2 regions of the Kitasatospora sp. NPDC056076 genome follow, and region 2 is predicted to be linked to the other one. Evidence: riboswitches for the same ligand, from Rfam matches in the RefSeq annotation. Region 2 holds a riboswitch; the other holds the start of a gene.

Region 1 (8,569 bases), on a different contig from region 2:
GAGAGGGCGACCGCGGTCGCAGCAGCAGCGGTGAGCACGGAGACCCGCGCGCGGCTCGGCTGCTTGGGACGGCGGTGGGAGGCCAAGGGACCGGCTCCTTCTTCCATCGGACTCACCTGATCAGGTGAGATTCCGGAAAATAGGTTTGACGCCAGACCCTAGTGAAGATCTACCCGTTTTGCCACTCCCCCGAAGGCGTGAACTCCGGTTCCCCCACTGACTTCACCGGATCCGCACACCCGCACGGAAGCCCCACTGACCTGCCGTCACGGCCCCCGTCCCGACTCCGACCCGGCTCGGGGCCGGCTCAGGGCCGGGCCAGCCGGTTCAGCAGCAGCACCGAGGCCACCGGGCGCGCACCCGCCTTCCGCACGCCCTCCGCGACCTCCCGGTCGGTGGAGACCACCACCACCGGACGGCCCTGCGGCTCGGCCCGGACCAGACGGCGGATCAGCTCGTCCGCGGTCTCGCCGGTCCGGCTGAACCGTACCCGCACCCCGCGCGGCGGCGCCATGATGACCGGTACGTCCAGGTCCTGCCCGTCGAACACACAGGTGACCTCCGCCTGGGTGCGCTGGGCCAGCATCGCCAGCCCGCCCAGCAGCCGGATCCGCTGCTGCTCCAGCGGCAGCGCCGGGTACCCGGTCTTGGTCACGTTGTAGCCGTCCACCACCAGGTGCACCTGGGGGATCGCCAGCAACTGGTCCAGCAGCGCCGGGTCGTCCTCGGCCAGGCCGCGCCGGGCCACGTCGTGCGGCGAGGCCGACCCCGGCACCACCGCCTCCACCAGGTCCGCCGGGCGGAGCTGGGAGACCGGCAGCGCCAGCTCCCGCTGGAGGCCCTGCGCCGACTGCAGCACGGTGTCCAGCAGCAGCCGCAGCCGCATGTCCTCGACGCTGCGGCCCTCCCGGGCCGAGCGGCGGCCCTGCTCGACCGCGGTCTCCAGTTCGGACACCCGGTGCCGCAGCCGCCGCGCCTCGGACTCGGCCGCGCTGCGCTCCCCGGTGGCCTGCGCCCGCGCCGCCTCCAGCTCCCCGGTCACCCGCCGGGTCTCGGCCTGCGCCCGCCGGGTGTCGCTCTCCAGCGACCGCACCTTCTTGCGCAGCGACTCGGCCTCCCGCCGCACGCCCTCGAACTCCGCGCGCTGGCGGTCCAGGTCCGCCCGCGCCGCGGCCCGCACCTCGGCCAGCTCGGCCTGGAGCTTCTCCACCTGCCGGGCGGCCTCCGCCGCCGCGTCCTCGGCGCCGGCCCGCTCGGCCTCCTCGCCCGCCTCGGCGACCAGTCGGCTCCAGCCGGGCGAGCGCACCAGGTAGGCGGCGGCCGCGACGTCCATCGGATCGGCGGCGCCGGGGACGGTGCCCGACTCCAGTGCCTTCACCAGGTCCGGCTGGCCCAGCCGCAGCCGCTCCGCTATCCGCACCCGGAAGGCCGGCTCGGACTCCAGCGCCGCCGCCAGCGCGGTGGCCGCGTACTTGGCCCGCCGCGCGGGGGTGAACTTGACGTACTGACGCAGGCTCTGCGGCAGCTCCCCGGGCGGCAGCCCGCCCAGCGCGTCCGAGGCCAGCCCGACCACCCGCCGGCGCACCCCTTCGGGCAGCGGCCGGTCCAGCTTCTCGGGCGCCCGCTCGGCACCCGCGCCGGCCGGGGCCCCGCCGGCGCCCCCCGGGAGGTCGGTCTCGGACCGGACCGGCCCGGCGGCCGGCTCCGGTGCCGGCGCAGCGGGCTGAAGCCCCTGCGCTTCGCCGGGCTCCCTCGCTGCGTCCACCACGTCCTCGGCTCCGATCCTGGTCCAGCGGGTGCGGCCGCGGCCGCCCCTGTCGTCACGCTCCGTGCGTCTTGTCTGTATTGTCCCGTGCGGTGGACGGCGGTGTCGCGCACCGCCCACCGCACCGGAGGGGTCAGCCCTGCGTGGTGGGGGCCTCCGCGGCCTCGGCACCCGGACGGGCCACCAGCTCGACCTGGTCCACCGCGTTGCACCAGCGGCAGCGCACGGACTCCACGGTCTCGCTGTGCACCTCGGTCTCCTCGACCCGGGATTCGCCGGCCAGGTCGAAGTGCAGGAACTCGGTGACCCGCGCGGAGCGGGTCACGTCGAAGCGGGTGAGGTTGCCGCACAGCGTGCAGCGCCAGCGCGTCTCGGCGGTCGGAGCGGGGACGGTCATCGGGGGTCCTCTCGGCTGGTCCCTGGGCGGGCCGGGCGCTCCCCCGGAGCCCCGGCGTCGGCGGCGGGAGGCGGGAATGCCCGCCCCAAGCCTATTGCCTGGGGCAACCACGAGGACCACCGGTCAGCTGAGATGACCGGAGTCCGTCCCGCCCCGCCGGACGGACCAGTAGTCCACCTGCCGTAAACCGCCGTGTCACCTGCCGCGCCCGGAGGGATGCTTGGCCGCATGGCGCTCACGGCCCCCGACCACACCGACGCGCGGGACGGCCGCCCGGCGCTGCCCGCCCCGGCGGTCACCTACGCCCTGATCGCGGTCAACACCCTGGTCTTCCTGCTCGGCCCGGCGGCCGGCCTCAACCCCCTGTACGGCACCGGCCAGGCCCGGATCTGCGCCGAGCAGCGGTACGAGCAGCGCTGGGGCGCCGTCCCCGCCGAACTGCTGACCGGCCACCCGCTGACCGCCGGACAACTGGCCGAGGCCCCCGACCCGGTCCCCGGCTGCCCCGCCGCCCCCACCCCGGGCAAGCACCCGGCGGTGTCCGCCCTCACCGGCCTCTTCCTGCACGCCGGCTGGCTGCACCTGCTGGGCAACCTGCTCTTCCTGCACGTCTTCGGCCCGACCGTCGAACGCCGGGTCGGCCGGGCCAGGTACCTCCTCTTCTACCTGGCCGCCGGCTGCACCGCCTCGTACGGCTTCGCGCTCGCCGAGGTGCACTCGCCCGACTCCACCCGGGTCCTGATCGGCGCCTCGGGCGCGATCTCCGCCGTGCTCGGCGCCTACCTGCGCTTCCACCCGCGGGCCCGGGTGACCACCCTCGTCCCGCTGCTCCTCTTCCTCCCGCTGCGCTTCCCGGCCTGGCTGGTGCTCGGCCTCTGGTTCGCCCTGCAGTGGTGGTCGGTGCACTCGGCCGGGCCCGGAGTGGCCTACCTGGTGCACGTGATCGGCTTCTCGGCGGGCTTCCTGTACGCCTGCACGGTGGTCGGCCACCCCCCGAGACGCCCCGGCTGAGGCCCGATACGCTGGCCGCACCCCCATCAAGGAGCCCGAACTGTGATCACCGCCATCGTCCTGATCAAGACCAGTGTCGACCGCATCCCTGAGATCGCCGAGGCCATCGCCGCGATCGAGGGCGTCAGCGAGGTGTACTCGGTGACCGGCGGGTACGACCTGGTGGCGATGGTCCGGGTGCGCCGCCACGACGACCTGGCCGAGGTCATCCCGGGCCGGCTCAACAAGGTCCCGGGCGTGGCCCACACCGAGACCCAGATCGCCTTCCGCACCTACTCCCAGCACGACCTGGAAGCGGCCTTCGCCCTCGGCCTGGACGAGTAGGACTCAGCTCGCGCGACGCGTGTCGGCGACGCAACGGCCGCCCTCGTTGCGGTAGTTCCACGCCGCGCCGTCCGAGACCAGCTCGCGGACCGCGGCCAGGAAGCGCTCGACGTGCTCGTCCGGCGTGCCGGCGCCGAAGCTCACCCGGATCGCGTTCAGGCTGCGCTCACCGGGCAGCGAGGGCTCGGGCGCCCCGCACTCGGAGGGCGCCACGTCCTCGTCCCCGAGCAGGGTGCGCACCAGCGGGTGGGCGCAGAACAGCCCGTCGCGCACGCCGATGCCGTACTCGGCGGACAGCGCGGCCGAGAAGTGTGAGCTGTTCCAGCCCCGGACGACGAAGGACAGCACGCCCACCCGGGCCGAGCCGGCCCCGAACAGGTTCAGCACCCGGACCTCCGGGATCTCCGCCAGCCCCGCCGTCAGCCGCTCGACCAGCTCCCGCTCCCGGGCCTCCAGCGCGTCGAAGCCGGCCTCGGTGAGCGCCCGACAGGCCGAGGCGATCGCGTAGGCGCCGATGACGTTGGGCGAGCCGGCCTCGTGCCGGGCCGGGCCGGTGTGCCACTGCACCGCCACCGAGCCGTCCAGCTCCCGGGCCACCGTCCGGGTCGCCCCGCCGCCGGCCAGGTAGGGCTCGGCCGCGTCCAGCCAGTCGGAGCGCCCGGCCAGCACCCCGGTGCCGAACGGCGCGTACAGCTTGTGGCCGGAGAAGGCGATCCAGTCGACGCCCAGTTCGCGCACCGAGACCCGGTGGTGCGGGGCCAGCTGGGCGGCGTCCAGCACCACCCGGGCGCCGTACCGGTGCGCGGTCCCGGTCAGTTCGGCGACCGGCCACAGCTCGCCGGTCACGTTGGAGGCGCCGGTGACGCACAGCAGCTTCGGGCCCTCCGGCGCCGCGGCCAGCGCCTCCTCCAGCGCGGCCACCGCCTCGGCCCGCGAGCGCGGCGCCCGCAGGTAGCAGACCTCCAGCCCGGCGTGCGCCCACGGCAGCAGCGAGGCGTGGTGCTCGGTCTCGAAGGCGAACACCCGGGTGCCGGCCGGGACGGCGGCGGCCAGCAGGTTGAGCGAGTCGGTGGTGGCGCGGGTGAAGACCACCTGGTCGCCCTCGCGCAGGTCGAGGAACTCGGCGACGGTCCGGCGGCTCTGCTCGAACAGGTCGGTGGACAGCTGGGAGAGGTAGCCGGCGCCGCGGTGCACGCTGCCGTAGTAGGGGGCGTAGGCGGCGACGTCGTCCCACACCCGCTGGAGGGCCGGCGCGCTGGCCGCGTAGTCGAGCGCCGCGTAGCCGACCTTCTCACCGCTGACGAGCGGGACCTCGACGTCGTGGCCGAGGACGGCGAGCGGGGCGGTGGTTCCGAGGGAGAGGGACATGAGGATGCACTCCTTCACGGGTAAGGGACCCCGGGAGTGCTGATCGTCCGGTGTCCGCGCTTGTCGCGCGGACGGCTTGCCCGGCGACCCGGTCCTCACCCAGGGCACCCCGCCACGGACGGAGGGTTGCCGGACAGCGAGCTGGGGCTTCGCGCTGTCACTCATGACCTGGCGAAGACTCTAGGTCGGGTACGTCGGACGGTCAAACAGGCATCCACCATCCGGACAGCCTCCTCGGCGCGCCCCTCCGGCTCGGGGCGGGCAGCCGGAGGGCCCGTGCCGACGCATCGACACGGGCCCTCAACTACCGGCTCAGATCCGGCTGGTGGCCTCGGACCAGCGCCGCAGCAGGTCCTGCGCCCGGCCGGAGTCGATCGCCTCCGCCGCCCGCACCATGCCCGCCGCGAGCTGCTCCGCCAGCGGGGCGTCGCCCAGCTCCAGCGCGACCAGCGCCGCCGCCGTGTTCAGCAGGACGGCGTCCCGCACCGGCCCGCGCTCCCCGGCCAGCAGTCGGCGCGCCACCTCGGCGTTGTAGGCGGCGTCGGCCCCGCGCAGCGCCTCGATGCCGACCAGCTCGATGCCGACGTCCCGCGGGTCGAACGTGGTCTCGGTGACCACGCCGTCGCGCACCACCCAGACCCGCGAGGTGGTGGTGATGGTCAGCTCGTCCAGCCCGTCGTCGCCGCGGAACACCAGCGCGGTCGCCCCGCGCCGGGCGAGCACCCCGGCGATCAGCCCGGCCAGCCGGGTGTCGAAGCAGCCGATGGCGTGCGAGGTGACCTTCGCCGGGTTGGTCAGCGGGCCGAGGATGTTGAAGGCGGTGGGCACCCCGAGGTCGCGCCGCGCGGTGGCGGCGTGCCGCATCGAGGGGTGGAACTTCGCCGCGAAGCAGAAGGTGAGCCCGACCTCCTCGGCCACCTGGGCCACTCGCCGGGAGGAGAGGTCGAGTGCCACCCCGAGCTTCTCCAGCACGTCCGAGGAGCCGCTGGACGAGGAGGCCGCCCGGTTGCCGTGCTTGACCACCTTGGCCCCGGCCGCCGCGGCGACGATCGCCGACATGGTCGAGATGTTGACGGTCTTCGCCCGGTCCCCGCCGGTGCCGACGATGTCGACCGCCGGGCCGGGGATGTCCAGCGGCTCGGCGTGGTCGTACATCGCGTCCACCAGGCCGGCGATCTCGTCGACCGTCTCGCCCTTGGCCCGCAGGGCCACCATGAACCCGGCCACCTGGACGGGGGACGCCTCGCCGCTCATGATCCGGTCCATCGCCCACGCGGTGGACGAGCGGTCGAGGTCCTCCCCCTTCAACAGAGCCGCCAGGATGTCCGGCCAGGTGCGGACCACCTGCGCGGGGTCGGTACCACCGTTCGCAGGGTTCACGTTCACCATGGCTGACTCCAGCTGTAGTCGGTTCCCCCGCACCGGGGGGACGTCCGTACGGATGGAGCCAGCCTATCGAGCGGCGGGGTGCCCACGGCGCCCCCTTCTCCAGGACTGAGACGGCGCCGCTCAGCGCGTGGCCGGGGCCCGCTTGGCCAGCCGGGCCCGCAGCAGGGTGGCGACCGCCTCGGCCAGCGCCACCGGCTCGACCGGGTGGGAGATCGCGGCATCGGCCCGGCTCCAGGCGGCGAGCCAGGAGTCCTGCGGCCGGCCGATCAGCACCAGCACCGGCGGGCACCCGTAGATCTCGTCCTTGAGCTGGCGCCCGAGGCCGAGGCCGCCGGCCGGCACCGCCTCGCCGTCCAGCACGCAGAGGTCGACGCCGCCCTTCTCCAGCGCCTTGATCACCGCGGGGGTGGTCGCGCATTCGAGGTAGGACAGCTCCGGAAGATCCTCGGCGGGGCGACGGCCGAGCGCCGTCAGCACCTGCTCGCGGGTGTTGCGGTCGTCGCTGTAGACGAGGACGGTGAGCGTCTCGTCGGTCGTGTACGCCATGGACCCTGCTCCCTCAAGTGTGATCCGGACCACGTTCACCTGATCCGGATGCTACTCCCGTTTCCCCCGTCGCCGGTCCCCCTCGCGCACGTTCCCCCTCAAGCCGCCGCGCCCGTGACTCACCCGCTCGGAGGACGGCCCGTCACCCGGACCCGCCCGGTCCACCCGGACGGCGGATGCGGCGCCCCGCCCCCCTACGGCAGGACACTGGGCCGACCGTGCAACGGCGCGCCGGGCAACGGGGTCGCGGGCCCCTCCGAGGAACCGTCAGAAAAGGGACACGCCGCTGCTCAGCCCTCGTCCGGACCCTCCGTCGGCCTTCAAGCGGGCATACCGCACGCACCGGACACTCCGAGGGACACCCCCCGACGTGAAGACGGAATAAGGGACCGACATAATGTCCGTCGTGGCGACAGCAACAGCAACAGAAACCGGGCACGCGCACGGATCGGTCAATCGACCGAACATGGTCAGCGTCGGAACGATCGTCTGGCTCAGTTCCGAGCTGATGTTCTTCGCGGCCCTCTTCGCGATGTACTTCACGCTCCGCTCCGTCAAGGGAGCCGAGTTCTGGGCCGAGAAGGCGCACGCCCTCAACGTGACGTTCTCCTCGATCAACACCACGATCCTGGTGCTCTCCTCGCTCACCTGCCAGCTCGGCGTGTTCGCCGCCGAGCGCGGTGACGTGAAGAAGCTCCGCGGGTGGTTTGCCCTCACGTTCTTCATGGGCGCGATCTTCATCGGCGGCCAGGTCTACGAGTACACCGAGCTGGTCAAGAACGACGGCCTCTCGCTGTCCTCCGACCCGTACGGCACGGTGTTCTACCTGACCACCGGCTTCCACGGTCTGCACGTGACGGGCGGCCTGATCGCCTTCCTGCTGGTCCTGGGACGGACGTACGCAGCCAAGCGCTTCACGCACGAGCAGGCCACCGCCGCGATCGTCGTGTCCTACTACTGGCACTTCGTCGACGTCGTGTGGATCGGCCTGTTCGCGACCATCTACCTGATCAAGTAACCAGCTGATCAGGTCGCTGGCCACCGGCAGCGGCCCCCGCCCTCACCGGCGACGGGCCGCTTCTGCCGGTGCCGACGCTCCCACCGACCGACCGCGCGCGCAGCCTTGGACAGGCAACCTCGTGCCGGCCAGACCGGCCGCCGGGTGCACCCACCAGTCGACCAGATCCTGACACCGGGGTTATTCCGTGAAAAAGCTCTCCGCACGACGGCGCCACCCATTGGCGGCGCTGGTCGTCCTACTTCTCGCCCTGGCGGCAACCGGGGGGCTGTACGCCGCGTTCGCGCCCGCCGACAAGGCGCAGGCCGACGTCGCCGCGCAGTCGCTCGCGATCGATGAGGGCAAGAAGCTCTTCGCCGTGGGCTGCTCCTCCTGCCACGGCCTGAACGGCCAGGGCAGCAGCGACGGTCCGAGCCTGGTCGGCGTGGGCTCCGCCGCTGTCGACTTCCAGGTCGGCACCGGTCGCATGCCGGCCCAGCAGCCCGGTGCCCAGGTGCCGCGCAAGAAGGCCATCTACAGCCAGAGCGAGATCGACCAGCTCGCCGCGTTCGTCCAGTCGCTCGGCCCCGGCCCGATCACGCCGGACGCGAAGCAGTACACCTCGACCAACCCGGACGACATCTCCAAGGGTGGCGAGCTGTTCCGCACCAACTGCGCCCAGTGCCACAACTTCGCCGGCCAGGGCGGTGCCCTGACGAAGGGCAAGTACGCCCCGTCGCTGGAGGGCGTGGACGCCAAGCACATCTACGAG
Region 2 (8,569 bases):
CGTCCCTCTCGCCTCGGTCGGGTGGGGAGGGGGAGGGGGTGCTGTGGGTGGGGTGGGTGCGGGCTTCGCCCTGCGCGGGGCCGGGGTGGGGGTGCCGGTTCCGGGGCGGGGTATGGGTGTCGGTATGGGTCTTGACGAGATGGTGGTGCCGGCGACCGAGGCCGGGCGGGACGGGTTGCGGGCGGTTCTGGCGGCGCCCGGTGAGGCGGTGGTCGCCCTGGACTTCGACGGGACGTTGGCGCCGATCGTGGCGGATCCCTCGCGGGCGCGGGCGCATCCGGGCGTGGTGGGGGCGTTGCGGGGGTTGGCGGCGGTGGTGGGGGCCGTCGTGGTCGTGACCGGGCGGCCGGCGGGGTTGGCGGCGGAGTACGGGGGGTTCGCCGGGGTGCCGGGGCTGGTGGTGCTGGGGCACTACGGGGCCGAGCGGTGGGAGGCGGGTGAGCTCTCGGCGCCGGAGGTGCATCCGGGGGTGGCCGGGGTGCGGGGCGCGTTGCCGGGGGTGTTGGAGCGGGTGGGGGCGCCCGAGGGGACGTGGGTGGAGGACAAGGGGCGCTCGGTGGCGGTGCACACGCGGCGTACGGCGGAGCCGGAGCGGGCGCTGGAGTCGTTGCGCGGACCGGTGGGGGAGTTGGCGGCCGAGTACGGGCTGGTGGTGGAGCCCGGGCGGCTGGTGCTGGAGTTGCGGCCGCCGGGGGTGGACAAGGGGGCGGCGCTGACCGGGTTCCTGCGCGAGCGCGGGGCGCGGGCGGTGCTGTACGCGGGGGACGACCTGGGGGACGTGGCGGCGTTCCGGGCGGTGGAGGAGTTGCGGGGGCAGGGGCTGGCCGGGCTGTTGGTGTGTGCCGGCGCGGTGGGGGACGCGCCGGTGCGGGAGCTCGCCGACCTGGCGGACGTGGTGGTCGACGGGCCCGACGGGGTGGTGGAGCTGTTGGGGGCGCTGGGGGAGGCCCTCAGAGGGCGTTGAGCTGGTCGAGGAACCACTGCTGCGGGGGGAGCGCGGTGGCCGCGGCGGCCAGGCGCTTGGTGCGGTCGGCGCGTTCCCCGGGGCTCATGGTGAGGCCGGTGTGCAGGGCCTCGGCGGTGGCGATGACGTCGTACGGGTTGACGGTGAGGGCGTCGTCGCCGAGTTCGGCGTGGGCGCCGGCCTCGCGGGACAGGACGAGGGCGCAGCCGTGGTCGGAGACCACCGGGACCTCCTTGGCGACCAGGTTCATGCCGTCCCGGATCGGGTTGACGAGGGCCACGTCGGCGAGGCGGTAGGCGGCGAGGCTGCGCGGGAAGTCGTCGTTGACGTGCAGGATCAGGGGCTGCCAGGCGGGGGTGGCGAACTCGGCGTTGATGGCGGCCGCGAGGCGTTCGACGGCGGCGGTGTAGTCGCGGTACTCGGCGAGGTCGGTCCGGGACGGGTAGGCGAAGGCGATGTGGACCACCCGGTCGTGCCACTCGGGGCGGGTGCGGAGCAGGTGCCGGTAGGCCTGGAGGCCGCGGACGATGTTCTTGCTCAGCTCGGTGCGGTCGACCCTGACGATGGTGCGGCGGTCGCCGACGGCGGTGCGCAGGGCGGCGAGGCGTTCGTCGACGTCGGGGCGGTGGGCGCGTTCGCGCAGGAAGTCGGCGTCGGCGCCGAGGGCGTGCACGCCCAGGTGGGTGGTGCGGCCCCCGTGGGTGACGGTGAGGGCGGCCGGGTCGAAGGCGGCGCCGAGCAGGTCCTCGCAGCAGGCGGCGAAGGCGCGGGCCCAGCGTTCGGTGAGGAAGCCGGCCCGGTCGGCGCCGAGGATGCCGGTCAGGACGGCCCGGGCGACGTCGTCGGGGAGCAGCCGGTAGTACTCGGGCGGCGCCCACGGGGTGTGGGAGAAGTGGCCGATCCGCAGGTCGGGGCGGGCTTCGCGGAGCAGCGCCGGGGTGAGGGAGAGGTGGTAGTCCTGGACCAGGACGGCGGCTCCCGGGGCGGCCTCGGCGGCGAGGGCGTCGGCGAAGGCGGCGTTGTACGCCTGGTAGGCGGCCCACTCGGTGCGGAAGCCGGCGTCGAAGGAGGGCGCGGTGGGGGTCGCGTAGAGCAGGTGGTGGACGAACCAGAGGGTGGAGTTGGCGACGCCGTTGTAGGCGCGGGCGAAGGTCTCCGGGTCGATGTCGAGCATCCGTACGGCCTGTCCGCCGACCTCGTGCCCGGCGAGGTCGAGGCGGCCGGCGGGGGCCTCCCGGGCGGCTCTGCGGTCGGCGTCGCTCAGCGCGGCACAGACCCAGACGGCGGTGGGGTCGTCGATCGCGGACAGGCCGGAGACCAGGCCCCCGCCGCCGCGGCGCAGGGTCAGCGTGCCGTCGTCGGCGGTGCCGAAGGACACCGGTCCCCGGTTGGAGGCCACCAGGACGGGGGCGGTTCCGGTCGCACTCGAACGTTCGGTCGTGAGATCGCCCATGGTTGGGATGTTGCCGGGGGGTCGGGGCGGCAAACCCGTCAACGGCGGGTGGCGTATTCCGGGACGGTGTGCATCGGGGGGCGTTCCAGGGCCGTCACGGGGTGGGTGTGGGCGGTGAAGGCGCGGGTGTGGGGGTCGCGGGTGAACTGGGTGAGGTGGGGGTGGACGAGGTCGGCGGAGGCCTTGAGGCGGTGGGAGCGGTCGAGGCGTTCCAGGGCGGTGCGGTAGATGGTGGCGGCCATCCGGCCGAGGGCCTGGCCGTCCTGGTGGCGGTGGTGCCGCACGCCGACGTCGACCTGGGCCAGCGCGTCGAGGCCGACCTGGTCCAGGGCGTCGACCAGGAGGCCGAGTTCGACGCCGTAGCCGGTGGGGAAGGGCAGCCGTTCGAGCAGTGAGCGGCGGGCCGCGTACTCGCCGCCGAGGGGCTGGACGAAGCCGGCGAGTTCCGGCCAGTGGAGGTTGAGCAGGGGGCGGGCGACGAGTTCGGTGACCCGGCCGCCGCCGGCCGGGACGATCGCGCCGCTTTCGGTCTCGAGCGGGCGGTCGTACATGGCCTTGACCAGGTGGATGCCGGGGTCGGTGAGCAGCGGGCCGACGATGCCGGAGACGAAGGCCGGGTCGAACTCGCGCAGGTCGGCGTCGATGAAGCAGACGATGTCGCCGTGGGTGACCAGAAGGGAGCGCCAGAGCACCTCGCCCTTGCCGGGGACGGCGGGCAGCCGGGGGAGGATCCGGTCGCGGTGTTCCACCCGGGCGCCGGCCTCGGCGGCGACGGCGGCGGTGGCGTCGGTGGAGCCGGAGTCGACCACGACGAGTTCGTCGACGAGCGGGATCCGGTCCATGAGCTCGCGCCGGACGGTGCGGACGATGTCGCCGACGGTGGCCTCCTCGTCGAGGGCGGGGAGGACGACGCTGACCGTCCGGCCGGTACGCCGTTTGGCGGCGAGGAGGGCGTCGACCGGCCGCTCGGCCGCGCTCCACGAGCGGCGGCGGAGCCAGGACGCCGCCTGTGGGAGGAGGGCGTGGGTCGGTTCGGCGGGCACGGTGACTCTCCTCGGCGGGATCGGGTGGGACGGGTCATCTCGCTTGGCGGACGGTCCCGTTCAGGGTTGGCGCCTTCGGATACAGTCTTCGTACAGCGGTCGGACCTTTGCACGCCGGGGTCGCCGCTGCGCACCACCACAATTTCACAAGCTCATCCAGAGGGACTGAGGGAACGGCCCGTTGACGTCCCGGCAACCTTCTCGCTCGGCTGTCGTTGACAGGCCCCGGCGGGACAGGTGCCAATTCCGGCCTGTGGCGCGACCGCGCCGCGGGGAAGATGAGGAGAGAGGCCTCCGCCATCATGGCTATCGACATCGCCGCACCTGTTTCCGTCGACCTCGGCCCCGCCGCCGCCCTGTCCTGTCGGGAGTGCGGAACCCGCTTCCCGCTCGGCCCCAGCTTCGCCTGTGTGGAGTGCTTCGGGCCGCTGGAGATCGCCTACGAGTTCGGCAGCGAGCGCGCCGAGGAGCTGCGCAAGCGGATCGAGTCCGGCCCCGCGTCCATCTGGCGGTACGCGCCGCTGCTGCCGGTGCCGGCCGACGTCGCCTCGAAGCCCAACCTGAACCCCGGCTGGACCCCGCTGGTGAAGGCGGACAACCTGGGCCGGGAGCTCGGGTTCACCGCCCAGCTGCACGTCAAGGACGACTCGGGCAACCCGACGCACTCGTTCAAGGACCGGGTGGTGGCCTGCGCGATCGAGGCGGCCCGGGCGTTCGGCTACACCACGCTGTCCTGCTCGTCGACCGGCAACCTGGCCGGTGCGGTGGGTGCGGCGGCGGCCCGGGCCGGGTTCCGCTCCTGCGTGTTCATCCCGCACGACCTGGAGCAGGGCAAGGTCGTGATGGCCGGGGTGTACGGCGGTGAGCTGGTCGGCATCGAGGGCAACTACGACGACGTGAACCGGTTCTGCTCGGAGCTGATCGGGGACCCGGCCGGCGAGGGCTGGGGCTTCGTCAACGTCAATCTGCGGCCGTACTACGGCGAGGGCTCCAAGACGCTGGCCTACGAGATCTGCGAGCAGCTCGGCTGGCGGCTGCCGGAGCAGATCGTCATCCCGATCGCCTCGGGCTCGCAGCTGACGAAGATCGACAAGGGTCTGCAGGAGCTGATCAAGCTGGGCCTGGTGGAGGACCGGCCGTACCGGATCTTCGGCGCCCAGGCCGAGGGCTGCTCGCCGGTGTCGGCGGCGTTCAAGGCCGGCCGGGACGTGATCAGGCCGGTGAAGCCGGACACCATCGCCAAGTCGCTGGCGATCGGCAACCCGGCGGACGGCCCGTACGTGCTGGACATCGCCCGCCGGACCGGCGGCGCGGTGGAGGACGTCACGGACGCGGAGGTGGTGGCGGCGATCCGGCTGCTGGCCCGGACCGAGGGGATCTTCGCGGAGACCGCGGGCGGGGTGACCGTCGGCGTGTTGAAGAAGCTCGTGGAGACCGGTCAGCTGGACCCGTCCAAGGAGACCGTCGCGATCAACACCGGGGACGGCCTGAAGACGCTGGACGCCGTCTCCGAGGCGGGCATGACCGCCGTCATCCGCCCGACGCTGGACTCCTTCCACGCCGCCGGCCTCGCGTCCGTCTGATCCACCCCCCCACCCCGCTAGGAGAGTCATGAGCGCCAACGTCCGCATCCCCACCATCCTGCGCACCTACACCGGCGGTGCGGCCGAGGTGCCCGCCGAGGGGGCCACCCTGGGCGAGGTCATCGCCGACCTGGAGCGCAACCACGCGGGCATCGCGGCCCGGATCCTGGACGACACCGGCAAGCTGCGCCGCTTCGTCAACGTGTACGTGAACGACGACGACGTGCGGTTCGCCGAGGGTCTGGCGACCGGGATCGCGGACGGTGCGAGCGTTTCGATCATTCCGGCGGTGGCCGGCGGCTGCTGAGCCGTTCCCGCTTCCCGGCCGTCCGCGCGTACGGAATTCCGCTCTCCGTACGCGCGGACGGCCGTCGGCATTTCGGTGGGAATATTTTCGGTCCGAGTCGGAGTAGAGTGTGGCTCTGCTGGGAACAGGGCTTCCCCTTCCGGCGGTGGGTGCTTCGCCGGAGCCCGTCCGGGCGCTGAGACCGGCCCGGGGCCCGGGCGGTGAAACATGTCAGGCAGATGTCAGAATTCCTGCAGGCATTTGAGTAATTCGTCCGCTATGTCCGGCGCTAATTGCCGATTTCCTCCCGGTTTGTTCGCTCTTGTCTCTCGACGGGGCTGCGGAATTCCCGGCGGCGGACCCTGTTGCAGAGGGCGTCGATCCGGATACATTCAGCGGCGGTCGACGTAATCAACCGCTCACGGAAGCCGTCCGGCGCCCCCGTGCGGAGGATTGCGGCGTGCACGGCTGCGTCCAGGGGGGGTTCCCCGGGCCGGCCTTCAAACCAGACCCGGGCCCGCGACCTGCTGGCCCGTGAAGGGCCAGCACAGCACTAGGGGAGTTCGGAATGGCTCAGGGCACCGTCAAGTGGTTCAACGCGGAGAAGGGCTACGGCTTCATCGCGGTCGACGGTGGTGCGGACGTCTTCGTCCACTACAGCGCGATCCAGATGGACGGCTACCGCACCCTCGAGGAGGGCCAGCGGGTCGAGTTCGAGATCTCCCAGGGACAGAAGGGCCCGCAGGCGGACATGGTCCGCGCGGCGGTCTGACCTCTTCCGGAACCCAGGAGCTCGGCGCGGCCCACGGCTGGTGACCACTCGCTTCTCGACGGGCCCGTACGACACGCGTCGTACGGGCCCGTTCGCGTTCCCGCGCCGGGCCGTCCGGGGTGCCGGGCGGGGGTGGGCGGGGGTGGGCGGCGGCTCGCGGGTCGGCCGTGGGGCTTGCACTCGACCACCCGGAGTGCTAATCATTGGCGTTAGCACTCACAGTGTGAGAGTGACAGCGGACCGGGTCGGTGAGGCCCCCGGGAGCGGCAGGGGAATGGACCTCCGCACACCAGGGCCGTCCGTCGCGGGCACCCCTTGGTCCGAGCAGTCGACCGTGTCCCGGAGGACCACTTCTGATGGCCAAGATCATCGCCTTTGATGAGGAAGCTCGCCGCGGCCTTGAGCGTGGCATGAACCAGCTCGCCGACGCGGTGAAGGTCACGCTCGGCCCCAAGGGCCGCAACGTCGTGCTGGAGAAGAAGTGGGGCGCCCCCACGATCACCAACGACGGTGTCTCCATCGCCAAGGAGATCGAGCTCGAGGACCCCTACGAGAAGATCGGCGCGGAGCTCGTCAAGGAGGTCGCCAAGAAGACGGACGACGTCGCGGGTGACGGCACCACCACCGCCACCGTGCTCGCCCAGGCCCTGGTTCGCGAGGGTCTGCGCAACGTCGCCGCCGGCGCCAACCCGATGGCCCTCAAGCGCGGTATCGAGAAGGCCGTCGCCGCCGTCTCGGACCAGCTGCTGGCCCAGGCCAAGGACGTGGAGACCAAGGAGCAGATCGCCTCCACCGCCTCCATCTCCGCCGCTGACACCCAGATCGGCGAGCTCATCGCCGAGGCCATGGACAAGGTCGGCAAGGAAGGCGTCATCACCGTCGAGGAGAGCAACACCTTCGGTCTGGAGCTCGAGCTCACCGAGGGCATGCGCTTCGACAAGGGCTACATCTCCGCCTACTTCGCCACCGACCTGGAGCGCATGGAGGCGACGTTCGAGGACCCGTACATCCTCATCGCCAACTCCAAGATCGGCTCGGTCAAGGACCTGCTCCCGCTGCTGGAGAAGGTCATGCAGAGCGGCAAGCCGCTCGTCATCATCGCCGAGGACGTCGAGGGCGAGGCCCTGTCGACCCTGGTCGTGAACAAGATCCGCGGCACCTTCAAGTCCGTCGCCGTCAAGGCCCCGGGCTTCGGCGACCGCCGCAAGGCCATGCTCGGCGACATCGCCATCCTCACCGGTGGCACCGTGATCTCCGAGGAGGTCGGCCTCAAGCTGGAGAACGCCGGCATCGACCTGCTGGGCACCGCCCGCAAGGTGGTCATCACCAAGGACGAGACCACCATCGTCGACGGTGGCGGCGACAGCGACCAGGTCGCCGGCCGCGTGAACCAGATCCGCGCCGAGATCGAGAACAGCGACTCGGACTACGACCGCGAGAAGCTCCAGGAGCGCCTCGCCAAGCTGGCCGGCGGCGTGGCCGTCATCAAGGCCGGCGCGGCCACCGAGGTGGAGCTCAAGGAGCGCAAGCACCGCATCGAGGACGCCGTCCGCAACGCCAAGGCCGCCGTCGAGGAGGGCATCGTCGCCGGTGGTGGCGTCGCGCTGCTGCAGGCCGGTGTCGCCTTCGACAAGCTGGAGCTGGAGGGCGACGAGGCCACCGGTGCCAACATCGTCAAGGTCGCGCTGGAGGCCCCGATCAAGCAGATCGCGACCAACGCCGGCCTGGAGGGTGGCGTCGTGGTGGAGAAGGTGCGCAACCTCCCCGCCGGTCACGGCCTGAACGCCGCCACCAACGAGTACGTCGACCTGGTCGCCGCGGGCATCATCGACCCGGCCAAGGTCACCCGCTCCGCGCTGCAGAACGCCGCCTCCATCGCGGCGCTGTTCCTCACCACCGAGGCCGTCATCGCCGACAAGCCGGAGAAGGCCGCCGCGGCCGCCGGCGGCGGCATGCCGGGCGGTGACATGGACTTCTGATCCTGATCGGACTCCGATCGGATCGGCTGATCCTCGTCCGCGTGGGCGGTTCCCTTCGGGGGGCCGCCCACGCGGCGTTTCCGCCCCGGGGCGTTCCGGCTCCGGGGCGTTGCGGCCCCGGACCCGTTTTGAAGCCACGGGCGGGCCGCGGAGAATGGACGGATGGCTTCCGACGACATCGAGACCGCCCTGCACAACGCCCGGGCCCAGATCCTGGCCGACCTCACCGCGCGGGACGTGGCGGACGCCGCCGTCGTCTCGCTGGTGGAACAGGCCGTCACCCACCGCCGCTGGTGGCTGGAGCAGTGGCCGGACGGCACCGAGTACGTGCTCGGGCTGGTCGCCCAGGACGTCCAGGACGCGCTGCTGGAGGCGTACGGCCGGTGGCCGCTGTGCACCGGCTGCGCGGCCGACGGGGACCCGCACGCGCTGAGCGTGGAGCCCGAGCTGGGGCCGGAGCCGCACTGGGTGTGCGGCAAGCAGGGAGCC

The links. Region 2 has a riboswitch for S-adenosylmethionine ahead of thrC (threonine synthase). Riboswitches for the same ligand answer to the same signal wherever they lie in the genome.
Region 1: it holds a riboswitch for S-adenosylmethionine, as region 2 does, so the genes downstream of both, ACFC1T_RS29425 (aminotransferase class V-fold PLP-dependent enzyme) here and thrC (threonine synthase) in region 2, are expected to answer to the same signal.

Annotation. Positions count from the first base shown of each region.
Region 1 is NZ_JBHJWG010000043.1:64,496-73,064, forward strand. Features, by position in the region: gene ACFC1T_RS29400 (NlpC/P60 family protein) at 1-86, opposite strand, end outside; gene ACFC1T_RS29405 (NYN domain-containing protein) at 308-1,609, opposite strand; gene ACFC1T_RS29410 (hypothetical protein) at 1,899-2,162, opposite strand; gene ACFC1T_RS29415 (rhomboid family intramembrane serine protease) at 2,391-3,173, shown strand; gene ACFC1T_RS29420 (Lrp/AsnC ligand binding domain-containing protein) at 3,216-3,497, shown strand; gene ACFC1T_RS29425 (aminotransferase class V-fold PLP-dependent enzyme) at 3,501-4,865, opposite strand; SAM riboswitch class IV at 4,917-5,034, opposite strand; gene trpD (anthranilate phosphoribosyltransferase) at 5,178-6,254, opposite strand; gene ACFC1T_RS29435 (hypothetical protein) at 6,375-6,800, opposite strand; gene ACFC1T_RS29440 (heme-copper oxidase subunit III) at 7,198-7,818, shown strand; gene ACFC1T_RS29445 (c-type cytochrome) at 8,006-8,569, shown strand, end outside.
Region 2 is NZ_JBHJWG010000016.1:84,337-92,905, reverse strand. Features, by position in the region: gene otsB (trehalose-phosphatase) at 125-964, shown strand; gene ACFC1T_RS15935 (trehalose-6-phosphate synthase) at 951-2,417, opposite strand; gene ACFC1T_RS15930 (glucosyl-3-phosphoglycerate synthase) at 2,456-3,460, opposite strand; SAM riboswitch class I at 3,610-3,745, shown strand; gene thrC (threonine synthase) at 3,763-5,043, shown strand; gene ACFC1T_RS15920 (MoaD/ThiS family protein) at 5,072-5,350, shown strand; gene ACFC1T_RS15915 (cold-shock protein) at 5,898-6,101, shown strand; gene groL (chaperonin GroEL) at 6,458-8,080, shown strand; gene ACFC1T_RS15905 (hypothetical protein) at 8,243-8,569, shown strand, end outside.